Kordia sp. SMS9: one gene and its partner. The protein of the gene in region 2 interacts with the protein of the main gene of each other region in a pairwise test. Links are inferred from orthologs where the notes say so. Each region holds a gene or a part of one and is shown on either strand. Other genes may lie near its edges.

What was found.
Region 1: the proteins of gyrA (region 2) and gyrB interact in binary tests that used the Escherichia coli proteins (3 or more experiments, as listed by UniProt). The link is inferred for Kordia sp. SMS9 from one-to-one orthologs.

Annotation. Positions count from the first base shown.
Region 1 is NZ_CP031153.1:5,277,282-5,282,900, reverse strand. Bases 1,087-4,025 are described here. They hold gyrB (DNA topoisomerase (ATP-hydrolyzing) subunit B), read left to right. Parts: upstream 1,087-1,556; coding sequence 1,557-3,494; downstream 3,495-4,025. Other genes in these bases: KORDIASMS9_RS22225 (T9SS type A sorting domain-containing protein), read right to left, coding at 3,581-4,025; KORDIASMS9_RS22235 (T9SS type A sorting domain-containing protein), read right to left, coding at 1,087-1,182. In the rest of the region: KORDIASMS9_RS22240 (hypothetical protein), read left to right, coding at 1-96; more of KORDIASMS9_RS22235, read right to left, coding at 166-1,086; more of KORDIASMS9_RS22225, read right to left, coding at 4,026-4,318; KORDIASMS9_RS22220 (DUF6588 family protein), read left to right, coding at 4,536-5,582. UniProt on the Escherichia coli protein: DNA gyrase negatively supercoils closed circular double-stranded DNA in an ATP-dependent manner to maintain chromosomes in an underwound state.
Region 2 is NZ_CP031153.1:4,855,624-4,864,502, reverse strand. The notes cover bases 2,664-5,805. They hold gyrA (DNA gyrase subunit A), read left to right. Parts: upstream 2,664-3,035; coding sequence 3,036-5,576; downstream 5,577-5,805. Other genes in these bases: KORDIASMS9_RS20590 (tetratricopeptide repeat protein), read left to right, coding at 5,617-5,805; KORDIASMS9_RS20600 (ATP-dependent Clp protease ATP-binding subunit), read right to left, coding at 2,664-2,777. Also shown: KORDIASMS9_RS20605 (STAS/SEC14 domain-containing protein), read right to left, coding at 1-35; more of KORDIASMS9_RS20600, read right to left, coding at 222-2,663; more of KORDIASMS9_RS20590, read left to right, coding at 5,806-6,900; KORDIASMS9_RS20585 (C40 family peptidase), read right to left, coding at 6,991-7,737; KORDIASMS9_RS20580 (acetyl-CoA C-acyltransferase), read right to left, coding at 7,772-8,879. UniProt on the Escherichia coli protein: A type II topoisomerase that negatively supercoils closed circular double-stranded (ds) DNA in an ATP-dependent manner to maintain chromosomes in an underwound state.

The DNA of each region.
Region 1 (5,619 bases), 420 kb from region 2 along the record:
GTCAGTATGCATTACGCACCTTATAAAGTAGAAGGTGCGGTGCGGGAAAATATTGGCGGTTTGGCACTAGTGCCCAAAATAGCCTATATCTTTTGACATGAAAACTAAAAAAACGCTCAAAATTAATGCAATTCTGAGCGTTTTTATTATATAAGTAAGTTCAAACTATTGTTTGATAAATTTCTTTGTAGTAATCGCGCCTGTTTCCGTTGTAAGCGTTACAAAATACATTCCTTGTTGCAAGTTTGCTACCGAAATTCTAGAAGTATTTCCGTTGGCAGTAAACACATTTCTTCCTTGTACATCTACAATAGAAACGGTTTTAATCGCTTGATTCGTTGTTGCATCAATGGTTATAAAATCTTTCGCAGGATTAGGATACAACTGAAACTGCTCAGCATCAAACGTATCGGTAGACAGTGTTATCTCAGTATTACGTTCAAAAGTCTCTGTGGTTTCATTCACTCCTAGAAAAGCAGAGACAACCACAACATTGTTATATCTAAAAGCAATATTATCAGCATTATTATCATAATAGTAATACGTTGTTTGTGTCAAAGTTCCAATATTATTAAAAATAGGAGGAATGCTAAAACTTAATGTTTGGTCTATGCGTAAACGTGTTACATTTCCCGTGTATCCTCCACAGCAAAGAACAGCGTCCATACTTAACGTTCCATACGCATCTACGGTAGCTGTAAACGTTCCTGTGAATGTTCCGCTGGTTCCCATAAAAGAAAATGTTCCTGCGGCTGTACCAGAATTGGTGTCGCCAAAACTTAAAGGAAACAATCCTACAAAGGCATTTGTAGTACTATAATTTAAAACAATATCTCCTTGTGAAGCTCCTGTAATATAATTTCCTGTGCCGTCTTCTCTCAAAAAGAACGTGCTAGTTACAGGTGTTCCACCTTGTAAAGTAATACTTTGTACATCCGTAGTGCCGGGATATGTAGTTAGTTGCATCGCAGTTGGTGCTGCATAGGTGTCAACGTTGTTTCCTGTAGGAGTTGACCCATTAAAGTCCCAAAAAATATTGGCGCCTGTGGGTGTTTGGTCAAAAGTCATAGAAGGGTTGACAATCGTAAAATCAGAATTTGGATCCGTATTGAAGGATGCAATAGTTTGTGAAAATCCTGCAATACTAAAAAATAATGCAAGTAAGAGTAATTTTGTTTTCATTGATAAATATTTAGTAGAATAGTATTAATACGTGTAAAGCTACTAAAATAGTGCTAGTAAAAGTGACTTTCGAGCAGAAAAAGCGGTTTCGCGTTGTTTTTAGCACAAAATGAAAGGGCAATAGATGGCTTTTAAGCGATTCTGTAAAAAAGCAATCAGACTTACGTAAAAAAATAATGTAAAAATGCGTGTAAGGCTATTTTAAAGCGTTTTAAGGAATTTTAGGTAAAAGTGATAAATGTTAATAACTATTTTAAAAGCTGCTTAAAAGTATGTAAAAATGAATTTTTGAAATCTTATATTTGTTGTTTACAAGCAAAATAAAAAACAACAAGTAACACTGTTTAAAAATATAAAAATTAAGGAGAATATTTATGAGCGAAGAAACAAAAAACCAATATTCAGCCGATAGTATTCAGGCACTGGAAGGAATGGAGCACGTACGTATGCGTCCATCCATGTACATTGGAGATGTCGGTATACGAGGTTTGCACCATTTGGTATATGAAGTAGTGGATAACTCTATTGATGAAGCGTTAGCGGGTCATTGTGATACGATTAGTGTTGTCATTAATGAAGATAATTCTATCACTACGGAAGATAATGGTCGTGGTATTCCAGTAGGAATTCACCAAAAAGAAGGCGTTTCTGCACTAGAAGTTGTCATGACTAAAATTGGTGCAGGAGGAAAATTCGATAAAGATTCTTATAAAGTTTCTGGAGGATTACACGGAGTTGGTGTAAGTTGTGTAAACGCATTATCCGATCACTTAAAAGCCACAGTTTTTAGAGAAGGAAAAGTGTGGGAGCAAGAATACGAACGCGGAAAACCAATGTATCCTGTAAAGGCCGTTGGTGATTCTGATAAAAATGGTACGATTGTAACGTTTAGACCAGATGCTTCTATTTTTACACAAACCTTAGAGTACAACTATGAAACGCTTGCTAATCGTATGCGCGAATTGTCATACCTAAACAAAGGAATTACAATTACCTTGACGGATAAGCGTAACAAAGATGAAAAAGGTGAGTATGTGGGCGAAGTTTTTCATTCTGATGAAGGACTTAAAGAATTTATTAAATACCTAGATGGAAATCGTGAGCAAATTATTGCCGATGTAATTGCCTTTGAAGGTGAAAAAAATGGAATTCCTGTAGAAGTAGCAATGACGTACAATACGTCGTATTCTGAAAACTTACATTCGTATGTAAACAATATCAATACACACGAAGGTGGAACGCACTTATCAGGATTTAGAAGAGGATTAACGCATACGCTGAAAAAATATGCGGAAGGATCAGGAATGTTAGACAAATTGAAGTTTGATATTTCGGGTGATGATTTCCGTGAAGGACTCACCGCAATTATATCGGTAAAAGTTCAAGAGCCGCAATTTGAAGGACAAACCAAAACAAAACTAGGAAACCGTGAAGTATCAGCTTCTGTGAGTCAAGCAGTATCTGAAATGCTTACGGATTACTTAGAAGAACATCCTGATGATGCTAAAACCATTGTGCAAAAAGTGGTCTTGGCAGCACAAGCACGTCATGCAGCACAAAAAGCGCGTGAAATGGTACAGCGTAAAACGGTGATGAGTATTGGAGGTTTGCCTGGGAAACTAAGTGATTGCTCCGAGCAAGATCCTGCAAAATGTGAAGTATTCCTTGTCGAGGGAGATTCGGCAGGTGGAACGGCAAAGCAAGGTCGTGATCGTATGTTTCAAGCCATCTTGCCATTACGTGGTAAAATATTGAACGTAGAAAAAGCGATGCAGCACAAAGTGTTTGAAAACGAAGAAATCAAAAACATCTTTACAGCACTTGGTGTCACTATCGGAACCGAAGAAGATAGCAAAGCATTAAACCTTTCAAAACTAAGATATCATAAAGTTGTAATTATGTGTGATGCCGATGTCGATGGATCGCATATTGCAACGTTAATCTTAACATTCTTCTTCCGTTACATGAAAGAATTGATTGAAAACGGACATATTTACATTGCTGCACCACCATTATATTTGGTGAAAAAAGGAGCAAAACGTAGATATGCTTGGGACGATCAAGAGCGTGATGTCATCTTAGAAGAATTCGGTCAAGGCGCCAACATTCAACGATACAAAGGTTTGGGAGAAATGAATGCCGAACAACTTTGGGACACCACCATGAATCCTCAATTTAGAACGTTGCGAAAAGTTGTTATTGATAATGGAGGAGAAGCCGATCGTGTATTCTCAATGCTTATGGGAGACGAAGTGCCACCACGTAGAGAATTTATTGAGAAAAATGCAGTATATGCTAATATTGACGCATAACGAATACATTTCATAAAAATAAAAAATGCCTCTTTTTAATTGAAGAGGCATTTTTTATTATATGTTAATGATATTTTTAAAAATGATCATTCCTTAATAAAACGAGAAATCGTAGAATCTCCGTCTTTAAATGTAGTTTTCATAATATACATGCCAGGTTTTAAAAATGATAAATCCACCGTACTTTCTTGATGTGAAACTCTTGTTTCAAAAACAGTTGCTCCAACTAAAGACAGTACATTTAATTTTTCTACAGAAAATCCTTTAAAATCAAAATGCAACTTCTTCTTTACAGGATTCGGATACATCACAATCTTTTTCTGCTTAAATTTCGTTACAGATAAAATATAGTTCCCATGTACCGCTCTATTTCCTTCTGGTGTATCAATAATCAAACTCATATTTCCATTGCCTTCGTCAATAATTTCATAATCTAACGTTCTTTGAGGATCAAAGTTTCCTACGATAATTGTATATAAATATTGATTTTCAAGAGCGCAATTTGGAAGGCAACCTCCAAGCGTTACACTTGGTTGCTGAATGGTAAATGAAGTTGGAGTTATGACAAGTGGTCCTGTTAAATCAAAAGCACTATTAATACCAGCTACGTCCGCACCAAAATTATAGTCGCTGGGTTGTGATCCGTAAAATTGAATTCCTGGATTAGTGCTAGGCAAACCTGGCCAATTTGGCACATTAATGGTATTTCCGTCAATAACCATATAATGTAAAATCCACTTATTTTGATTATTGAGTAATTCCTGTTGCGCAAATCCAAACGTACAAAATAGCAAGGTACAGAAAAGTAGTGTAGTTTTTTTCATGTCGTAATCTTTGAGATAAATGTACGAAAAAACAAGTCGTGGATTGAAAGGTATATACCGTAAATTTGTTTAAATTTATAAAATTGAAGAAAATAAACATCTTTACCTTTCTGATAGTGAACGTGTTGTTTTATAGGGTAGTAAATAGGGTGAATTTCCTGTGTATACTTTTCAATGATTTCATTATTTTTAGGGGAATAAAAAACCTACACGTATCATGAAAAAAAGAATTACTTTAGTAGTATTATTGTGTTTTTCGGCATTACAAGCCCAAGAACTGGAAAGTCTTTTATTAGCTGGCGAAGATGCTAATAAACTTACGGAAAACTATATGAGTCCCTTAATGGAAGGACTTTTATTCAGTATGAATGGCGGTTGGTATACCACTGCAAAAACACATAAAAAGTTTGGTTTTGATATTACTATTTCGGCAAGCGCTAGTTTTGTGCCTGATGCGCGTCAAAACTTTGCATTCAATCCTTCTGATTACCAATTTTTAGTGACAGCGAATGGCGAAACGTCTATTCCAACAGTGATGAGTGAAAATAGTACAGAAACCACTATTGATGTACGCATTCCAATTGATGGCACCAATACCTTCAAAGTTGGGAGTTTTGAAATGCCTGGCGGAATTGCAGAAGACTTTCCTATAAATGCGGTTCCAGCACCCATGCTTCAAGTTGGAATTGGATTGCCGACAAAAACAGATGTGAAAATACGATATGTGCCACAGTTGAACTTTGATGATGATGTAAAAGCAGGTCTTATCGGGATAGGATTGCAACATGATATTACCCAATATTTAGGCCCGATAGATAAATTACCACTCAACGTTTCCATTTTAGCTGCATTTACACGATTGAATGCTACCTATAATATCAACGACGATAGTTTTTCAGATAATGTAACCATTCGCAATGGCGACGCAGAATTTACCATGAACGCATGGACCATTCAAGCATTGGGTTCGTTAGACTTTAAAATTGTGACACTTTACGGTGGATTTGGGTACAATCAAGGAAAATCGGAAATTAATATCAACGGTGATTACAACCTCAGTTATGATGTGGAAGATGAGAATGGAAATACAGTTTCTACCATTACAGAAACCATCACAGATCCTGTAGATCTTGATTTTGAAGCGAGCGGAATTCGTACCACACTTGGAGCGCGCTTAAATTTAGGACCTATAAAAATATTTGGCGACTACACTTTTCAGAAATTCAATACATTAAGTGCTGGTTTGGCTATAAGTATTCGATAAGATATTAGAGATAAATATTTCTTAATAACATTGCTTT
Region 2 (8,879 bases):
TATACATTTCTTAATTTTTTTCCAATGATATTCATGGTGGTGGTAGTTTATTTTAGGGCTAAAATATAAAGCGTAGTGGCAAAAGTATTTTATACTACATAGTTACTATTTTTTTTGGATAAACTACCATTTTTTATCTGTAAATGACACGAAAACAGGTAAAAAAAGAAAATCCTGCTTTCGAAAAAGCAGGATTTTTTATGCATTTGAGGATCAATTTATTAAGATTCAGTAGGCTTTTCTGCTTTTTCAATCTTAATAGTTAACTCATCATTGTCTTCGTCTAAATCCATAAAGATTTTATCTCCTTCATGAATTTTTGCCGTAATAATCTCTTCGGCTAAAGCGTCTTCAATATATTTTTGAATGGCTCTTTTTAACGGTCTTGCACCATATTGCTTGTCAAAACCTTTATCAGCGATGTAGTCTTTTGCTTTGTCACTTAATCGTAAATCGTATCCTAAACCTTGGATTCTTGAATACAACTTTGCGATTTCAATATCAATGATTTTGTGAATATGTTCGCGCTCAAGCGTATTAAAGATGACAACATCGTCAATTCTATTTAAGAATTCAGGCGCAAATGCTTTCTTTAACGCATTTTCAATAACACCTCTGGCATGATCGTCTGCTTGCGATTTTTGAGCACTCGTTCCAAAGCCAACTCCAGCTCCAAAATCTTTCAACTTACGTGCACCGATATTCGATGTCATAATGATGATCGTATTTCTAAAGTCAATCTTTCTTCCTAAACTATCCGTTAAATAACCGTCGTCCAATACTTGTAGCATCATGTTAAATACATCTGGATGCGCTTTTTCAACTTCATCAAGCAATACAACTGCATACGGTTTTCTACGAACTTTCTCCGTTAATTGTCCGCCTTCTTCATAACCAACGTATCCTGGAGGTGCACCAACCAAACGAGAAATAGCAAATTTTTCCATGTATTCACTCATGTCAATCCTGATCAAAGTATCTTCAGAATCAAATAACTCACGAGCTAATACCTTTGCCAACTGTGTTTTACCAACTCCAGTTTGTCCTAAGAAAATAAATGAACCAATTGGCTTATTTGGATCTTTTAGTCCAGCACGGTTACGCTGAATCGCTTTTACAACTTTTCCAACCGCTTCATCTTGTCCAATTACTTTTCCTTTGATTAACTCAGGAAGTTGTGCTAATTTGTTACTTTCTGTTTGTGCAATTCTATTTACAGGAATTCCAGTCATCATGGAAACGACATCCGCGACATTGTCTTCGCTTACGGTTTCTTTATGTTGTTTGGATTCTTCTTCCCATTTTTCTTGCGAAATTGCCAATTCTTTTTCCAAACGTTTTTCGTCGTCTCTCAATTTGGCAGCTTCTTCATATTTCTGCTTTTTCACGACAGAATTTTTCAATTCACGCACTTCTTCTAATTGGCGTTCTAGGTCTAAAATCTGCTTTGGCACGTCAATATTTGTAATATGCACTCTTGATCCTGCTTCATCTAAAGCATCAATGGCCTTGTCTGGAAGAAAACGATCTGTCATGTATCTATTGGTCAACGAAACACATGCTTTAATGGCTTCAGGTGTATAGCTTACATTGTGATGTTCTTCATATTTATCTTTGATGTTCTCTAGAATTTCGATGGTTTCCTCTACCGTAGTCGGTTGTACCACTACTTTTTGGAAACGTCGTTCTAAAGCGCCATCTTTTTCAATATGTTGTCTGTATTCATCTAGCGTAGTGGCTCCAATACATTGCAGCTCACCTCTTGCCAACGCTGGTTTAAACATGTTAGAGGCGTCTAAGCTTCCTGTTGCGCCACCTGCGCCCACGATGGTGTGAATTTCATCAATGAAGAGAATAATATCATCATTCTTTTCTAGTTCGTTCATCACGGCTTTCATGCGCTCTTCAAACTGACCTCTGTATTTTGTACCAGCGACTAAGCTTGCCAAATCTAACGTTACGACTCTTTTATTAAAAAGAATACGAGACACTTTACGTTTTATAATTCTATTAGCCAAACCTTCGGCAATGGCAGATTTACCAACACCCGGTTCTCCAATTAAAATTGGATTATTCTTTTTACGTCTACTCAAAATTTGAGAAACACGTTCTATTTCCTTTTCACGTCCAACCACAGGATCTAATTTTCCTTCTTCTGCCAGCGCTGTCAAATCTCTTCCGAAATTGTCGAGTACTGGTGTTTTGGACTTTTTGTTTACTTTTCCTCCTGAATTAGAAGATCCAAACGGATTTTCTTTAGAAGATTCTTGCGAACCGCCATTATCGTCCGAGAATGATTCTGAACGCGGCGTGTCTATATAATCATCGTCATTTGTTATCATATACTTAAATTGCTCTTTAACATTATCATAATCCACTTTCAACTTATTCAATAGTTTCGTTGTAGGATCGTTTTCGTTTCGTAAAATGCACAATAATAAATGTGCGGTATTGATAGAAGAACTTTGAAAAAGTTTGGCTTCTAAAAATGTAGTTTTGAGTGCCCTCTCTGCTTGTCTGGTTAGGTGTAAATTGCGCTTTTCGTTTGGTGCGACTGCCACATTGGGGTTGGCAGGACTCAAAATCTCAACTTTTCGACGCAAATGTGTCAAATCGACATCTAATGCGTTTAAAATGTTGATGGCTTTGCCGCTTCCGTCACGAAGAAGTCCGAGCATTAAATGTTCTGTGCCAATGAAATCATGGCCGAGACGCAATGCTTCTTCCTTGCTGTAGGCTATTACATCCTTTACCCTTGGGGAGAAATTATCATCCATATATATTATTTCCTTTCGACATTAAAATTACTACTTCAAACTGAATAATACAAAAATTGTTCCGCTATGTCAGCATATTTAACGCAATTCATGAAAAAAATTATTCATTTCAAAGAATAAGACGTAATAATGTAAAAAACTTATCAAAAATTGTTAATAAAAAAACGTTAAAATGCCCTCTAAAACCCTCGCTGAATACTAGTAAATGTTGTATATTGGCTCGATTTGTAAAACTCGAAATATTAAAACTAAAAATACATGGCAGAAGGAGAAAAGTTAATCCCCATTAATATTGAAGATGAGATGAAGTCTGCTTACATCGATTACTCGATGTCAGTCATTGTGTCACGTGCACTTCCAGATGTAAGAGATGGTATGAAACCCGTTCACCGAAGAGTATTGTTCGGAATGCACGAACTTGGAGTGAGATCCAGTTCCGCTCATAAAAAATCTGCAAGAATCGTAGGTGAAGTATTAGGAAAGTATCACCCGCATGGTGACACCTCTGTATACGACGCTATGGTGCGTATGGCGCAAGAATGGAGTCTGCGTTATATGTTGGTAGACGGACAAGGAAACTTCGGATCTATTGATGGTGATAGTCCTGCAGCAATGCGTTATACGGAAGCAAGAATGCGCAAGATATCCGATGATATGTTGGCAGATATTGATAAAGACACCGTAGACCATTCCCTAAATTTTGACGATACGTTAAAGGAACCAACAGTATTACCAACTCGTGTTCCTGGCTTACTAATTAATGGAGCTTCAGGGATTGCAGTAGGTATGGCAACGAATATGCCACCACACAATTTGTCGGAAGTCATAGACGGAATTCACGCGTATATTGATAATAATGACATTGAAATTGATGAATTAATTCAGCACGTAAAAGCACCCGATTTCCCAACAGGTGGAATCATTTATGGATATGATGGCGTACGTGAAGCGTTTAAAACAGGACGCGGACGAGTTGTCATGCGTGGAAAAGCCGTTATGGAAGAAGTGCAAGGAAGAGAATGTATCATTGTTACTGAAATTCCATATCAAGTCAACAAGGCAGACATGATTAAGAAAACTGCCGATTTGATTAATGATAAAAAGATTGATGGTATTTCTTCGATTCGTGATGAATCAGATAGAAAAGGAATGCGCATTGTGTACATTTTGAAACGTGACGCAATTCCAAACATCGTTTTAAATAAATTATATAAGTACACTGCATTACAGTCGTCTTTTAGTGTAAATAATATTGCATTAGTTCATGGACGTCCACAATTGTTGAATCTGAAAGAAATGATTCATCACTTTGTGGAACACAGACATGAAGTCGTAACACGTAGAACGCAATATGAGCTTAAAAAAGCTGAAGAACGCGCCCATATTTTAGAAGGATTAATTATTGCTTCTGATAATATTGATGAGGTAATTGCCATTATTCGTGGTTCGCAAAATGCGGAAGATGCGCGTAACAACTTGATCAAACGTTTTGAATTGACAGAAATTCAAGCGAAGGCGATTGTGGAAATGCGATTACGCCAGTTAACAGGCCTGGAACAAGACAAGTTGCGTGCAGAGTATGATGACATCATGAAAAGTATTGAAGATTACCGTGATATTTTGGCAAACAAGTCAAGAAGAATGGACATCATTAAAGAAGAATTGGCAGTCATCAAAGATAAATACGGAGACGAACGTCGTTCAATGATCGAATATGCAGGTGGCGATGTAAGTATTGAAGATTTAATTCCGGATGAAAAAGTAGTGATTACCATTTCACATGCAGGATACATTAAACGTACTTCGTTAACAGAATACAAAAAACAAAACCGTGGTGGTGTTGGACAAAAAGGAAGTGCGACACGAAATGAGGATTTCTTAGAGCATTTATTTGTTGGAACCAATCACCAATATATGTTATTCTTTACGCAAAGAGGAAAATGTTTCTGGATGCGTGTATATGAAATTCCAGAAGGAAGCAAAACATCGAAAGGTAGAGCGATTCAGAACTTAATCAATATTGAAAAAGATGATAAGGTAAAAGCATTTATCTGTACGCAAAACCTAAAAGACGAAGAATACATCAATAATCATTATGTGATTATGGCTACGAAAAAAGGGCAAGTGAAGAAAACGCCTTTAGAACAGTATTCACGTCCGCGTACCAATGGTATCAATGCAATTACCATTAAAGATGGTGACGAATTGCTAGAAGCGAAGTTAACCACTGGAAACAGTCAAGTAATGTTGGCTGTAAAATCGGGGAAAGCCATTCGTTTTGAAGAAGAAAAAACGCGCCCAATGGGAAGAAATGCTTCTGGAGTTCGTGGAATCAGGCTTGCAGATGACAACGATGAAGTTGTAGGTATGGTTGCTGTAAACGATATGGAAAGCAATATCTTAGTAGTTTCTGAAAACGGATATGGAAAACGATCTAGCTTAGAAGATTACCGAATTACCAATCGTGGCGGAAAAGGAGTGAAGACCATTTCTGTGACTGAAAAAACGGGACAATTAGTAGCGATTAAAAACGTAACGGATGAAGACGGTTTGATGATTATCAACAAATCAGGAATTGCAATTCGTATGGCAGTTGCTGATTTAAGAGTTATGGGAAGAGCGACTCAAGGTGTTCGATTGATCAATATTAAAGGAAAAGATTCTATTGCTGCAGTTGCCAAAGTTCGCAACGAGCAAGAAGATGAAGATGTAATAGAAGATGCTGAAAATATTGACACTCCAGAAAATGGCACGGCAGTTGATATGGATAACAGTAGTGAGCAAGAATCACAAGAATAATAACAAATAAAAAACCTCAATTATTTTAAACATTTACAAAATGAAGAAAACCATTTTAATTTTTTCAGCACTGTTGATGACAGCCTTTTCTTTTGCACAAAAGAAAGAATTAAAAGCCGCTGAGAAAGCATTGAAAAAAGAGAATCCTACTGAAGCAAAAAGCATTTTGGAAGGACTTTCTGGAACAATTGAAAGCGCTGAAGCTAAATACAAAGCAAAATATTACTTTTTAAAAGGTAAAACGTACCAGAATTTAGCTGATAAAGGAATGGACGCGGACGCTTCTTTAAAAACTGCAGGTGAAGCTTATAACAAGTTACTAGCATTTGAAAAAGAGCAAAAGAAATTTGAGTATACGAAAGAAGCGAAACCAAATTTACAAACCATGGTTGGTAAATTGGTAGACAAAGCAATTGCGGCTCAAAATGCTAAAGATAATGCGAATGCATCAAGTCTTTTACATACGGCGTACACCTTACAGCCAGAAAATAAAGACTTACTTTACTTTGCTGCTTCCAATTCAATCTCAGGAAAGGATTATAATACTGCGTTAAAGTATTATGAAGACTTAAAAGACATGGAATATACGGGAGTAAAAACAAAGTATTTTGCCATCAATGTAGCCACAGGAAAAAAAGAACCTTTCCAAGACAAAAACATTAGAGATTTATCTGTTAGATCTAAATCACATGCAAGTCCTACACAAGAAAAAACGAAATCAAGATTACCAGAAATCGTAAAAAATATTTCTTGGATTTATACCAATCATGTTGGTGATAATGAAAAAGCCTTAGCGGCAGTAGAAGACGCAATCAAAGTGAGTCCAGACGATCCTTCTTTGTTATTGACCAAAGGAAATATCTACTACAAAATGGGCGATACAGCTAAGTTTAAAGAAATCATGAAAGAGATTATTACCAAAAATCCAAACGATGTAGATTCGTATTACAATATTGGAGTAATCAGTGGTGAAAATGGCGATGTAGAAGAAGCGAGAGCAGCGTACAGAAAAGTATTGGAGCTAGATCCAGGCTATGTAAATGCAGCAGTAAACTTATCCAAAACATATTTAGATGAAGCTTCTGAAGTAGTTGATAAGATGAATGAATTAGGAAATTCTTCTGCGGATAATAAGAAGTTTGAAGAGTTCCAAAAACAACAAATTTCATTATACAAAGAATCACTATCAATATTAGAAGGAATCATTGTAAGTGTACCAGACGATGTTGGCATCTTAAAGCAATTAAAAGGATTGTATTCTTTCTTAGGTGAAGATGAAAAATTCAAACAAGTAAAAGCTAAATTAGCAGAGTTAGGACAGTAATTCTTAACGTGTAAAAACTAAAAACCTCGCAATTTGCGAGGTTTTTTTATGTTGTAATTTTTATATGTATTTAGAACTTTTTTAGAAGAACTAAATAATCTTTTTAATCACACGAAGTCTGTGCGTGTGTCGATGTGTCTCTACATTAAAAATTCCTGAATGATCAATACGATCTATCCGAACTTTTCCGTGTGCGTGAATGATATAATTATCCTCCATAATGATTCCCACATGAATAATAGTGCCTTCTTCATTGTCAAAAAATGCCAAATCACCAGGTTCACTTTCTTCTATAAAACTTAACGCTTCTCCTTGTGTAGCTTGCTGAGAAGCATCACGCAAAAGTTGATAACCATTCAGCTTATACACCATTTGGGTAAATCCTGAACAATCGATTCCGAAAGGTGTTTTTCCACCCCACAAATACGGAGCGCCCAAATACATATACGAAGTTTTAATAATATTCTCTTTGGAAATAATTCCGCTTACGGTATTTCCATCATGTTGGTGCGAAAGAAATTCCAGTGAATTTAAAACAGAACCAATCGGAATGGGCATTAAGAGCGATTCATCCGTAACAAATTCTACCAAATCGGAAGATAAAATTAGCTCCTCTTTGTCTTTTTCTTTATAGATGTCTTCGGTAATTTCTAGGTACTGTTTATTGTCAATCCAACCTTCATAAGTGTCAAACGCAATGCGAATGCGACTCCATTTTTTGCGTTGCTCCAATACTTTAAAATGTTCTCCATATAGTACTTGCGATACAAGTTCACTCGTATCGGTTGGTTCTGCACGAAGCGGAACAATACTCAAATTGCAAATTCCGTATTGCATGGATTAAAATTCGGTGTTTTTTAGCATGGGAAAATTAAGCTCTTTCTATAACAAATGCAGAAGCGCCACCGCCACCATTACAGATTGCTGCCGCTCCAATTTTTGCATTATTTTGTTCCAATACACTAAGCAATGTAATCAAAATTCGCACTCCAGAACAACCAAGCGGATGTCCTAAAGAAACCGCGCCACCATTTACATTTACCTTATCGTCAGAAAGTCCTAAAATTTTCATATTCGCCAGTCCAACCACAGAAAATGCTTCGTTAAATTCAAAATAATCCACCTCATCCATGCTTATATCTGCTTTCGCCAACGCTTTTGGTAATGCTTTTGCAGGCGCTGTTGTAAACCATTTTGGCTCATGTGCTGCATCTGCGTATCCTTTTACAGTTGCTAAAGGTGTCAATCCTAGTTCAGCAGCTTTTTCAGCACTCATCAATACCATGGCTCCAGCACCGTCATTAATCGTGGAAGCATTGGCAGCAGTTACCGTACCATCTTTGGTAAAGGCAGCTCGTAAATTAGGAATCTTTTCCATTTTTACGTTTTTGTACTCTTCATCTTCATTGACAACAATCGGCTCACCTCTTCGTTGTGGAACTTCCACAGGAACCACTTCGTTTGCAAACTTCCCATCTGCCCACGCTTTTGCAGAACGCTCGTACGACTGAATTGCAAACGCGTCTTGGTCTTCCCTTGAAAATTCGTATTCTGTGGCGCATGCATCTGCACAAACGCCCATGGCAACATTGTCATACACATCTACCAAACCATCACGCTGCATTCCATCTTCCATCTTGGCAGGACCAAATTTTGTCGCTTTTCTTGCGTGGTAGTAATGTGGAATTAAACTCATGTTTTCCATTCCTCCAGCAACTACAATAGCAGCATCACCTAAAGCAATAGCTTGTGCTGCTTGCATGACAGCTTTCATTCCAGAAGCACATACTTTATTTACCGTAGTACAAGGAACTGTATCGGGAATTCCAGCAAAAATAGCGGCTTGTCTTGCAGGAGCTTGTCCTGTACCAGCTTGTACAACATTTCCCATAATTACTTCTTCAACATGTTCGGGAGCCAAATTTATTTGCGCCAAAGCGCCTTTGATGGCTGTAGCTCCCAACTTTGGAGCAGGTATC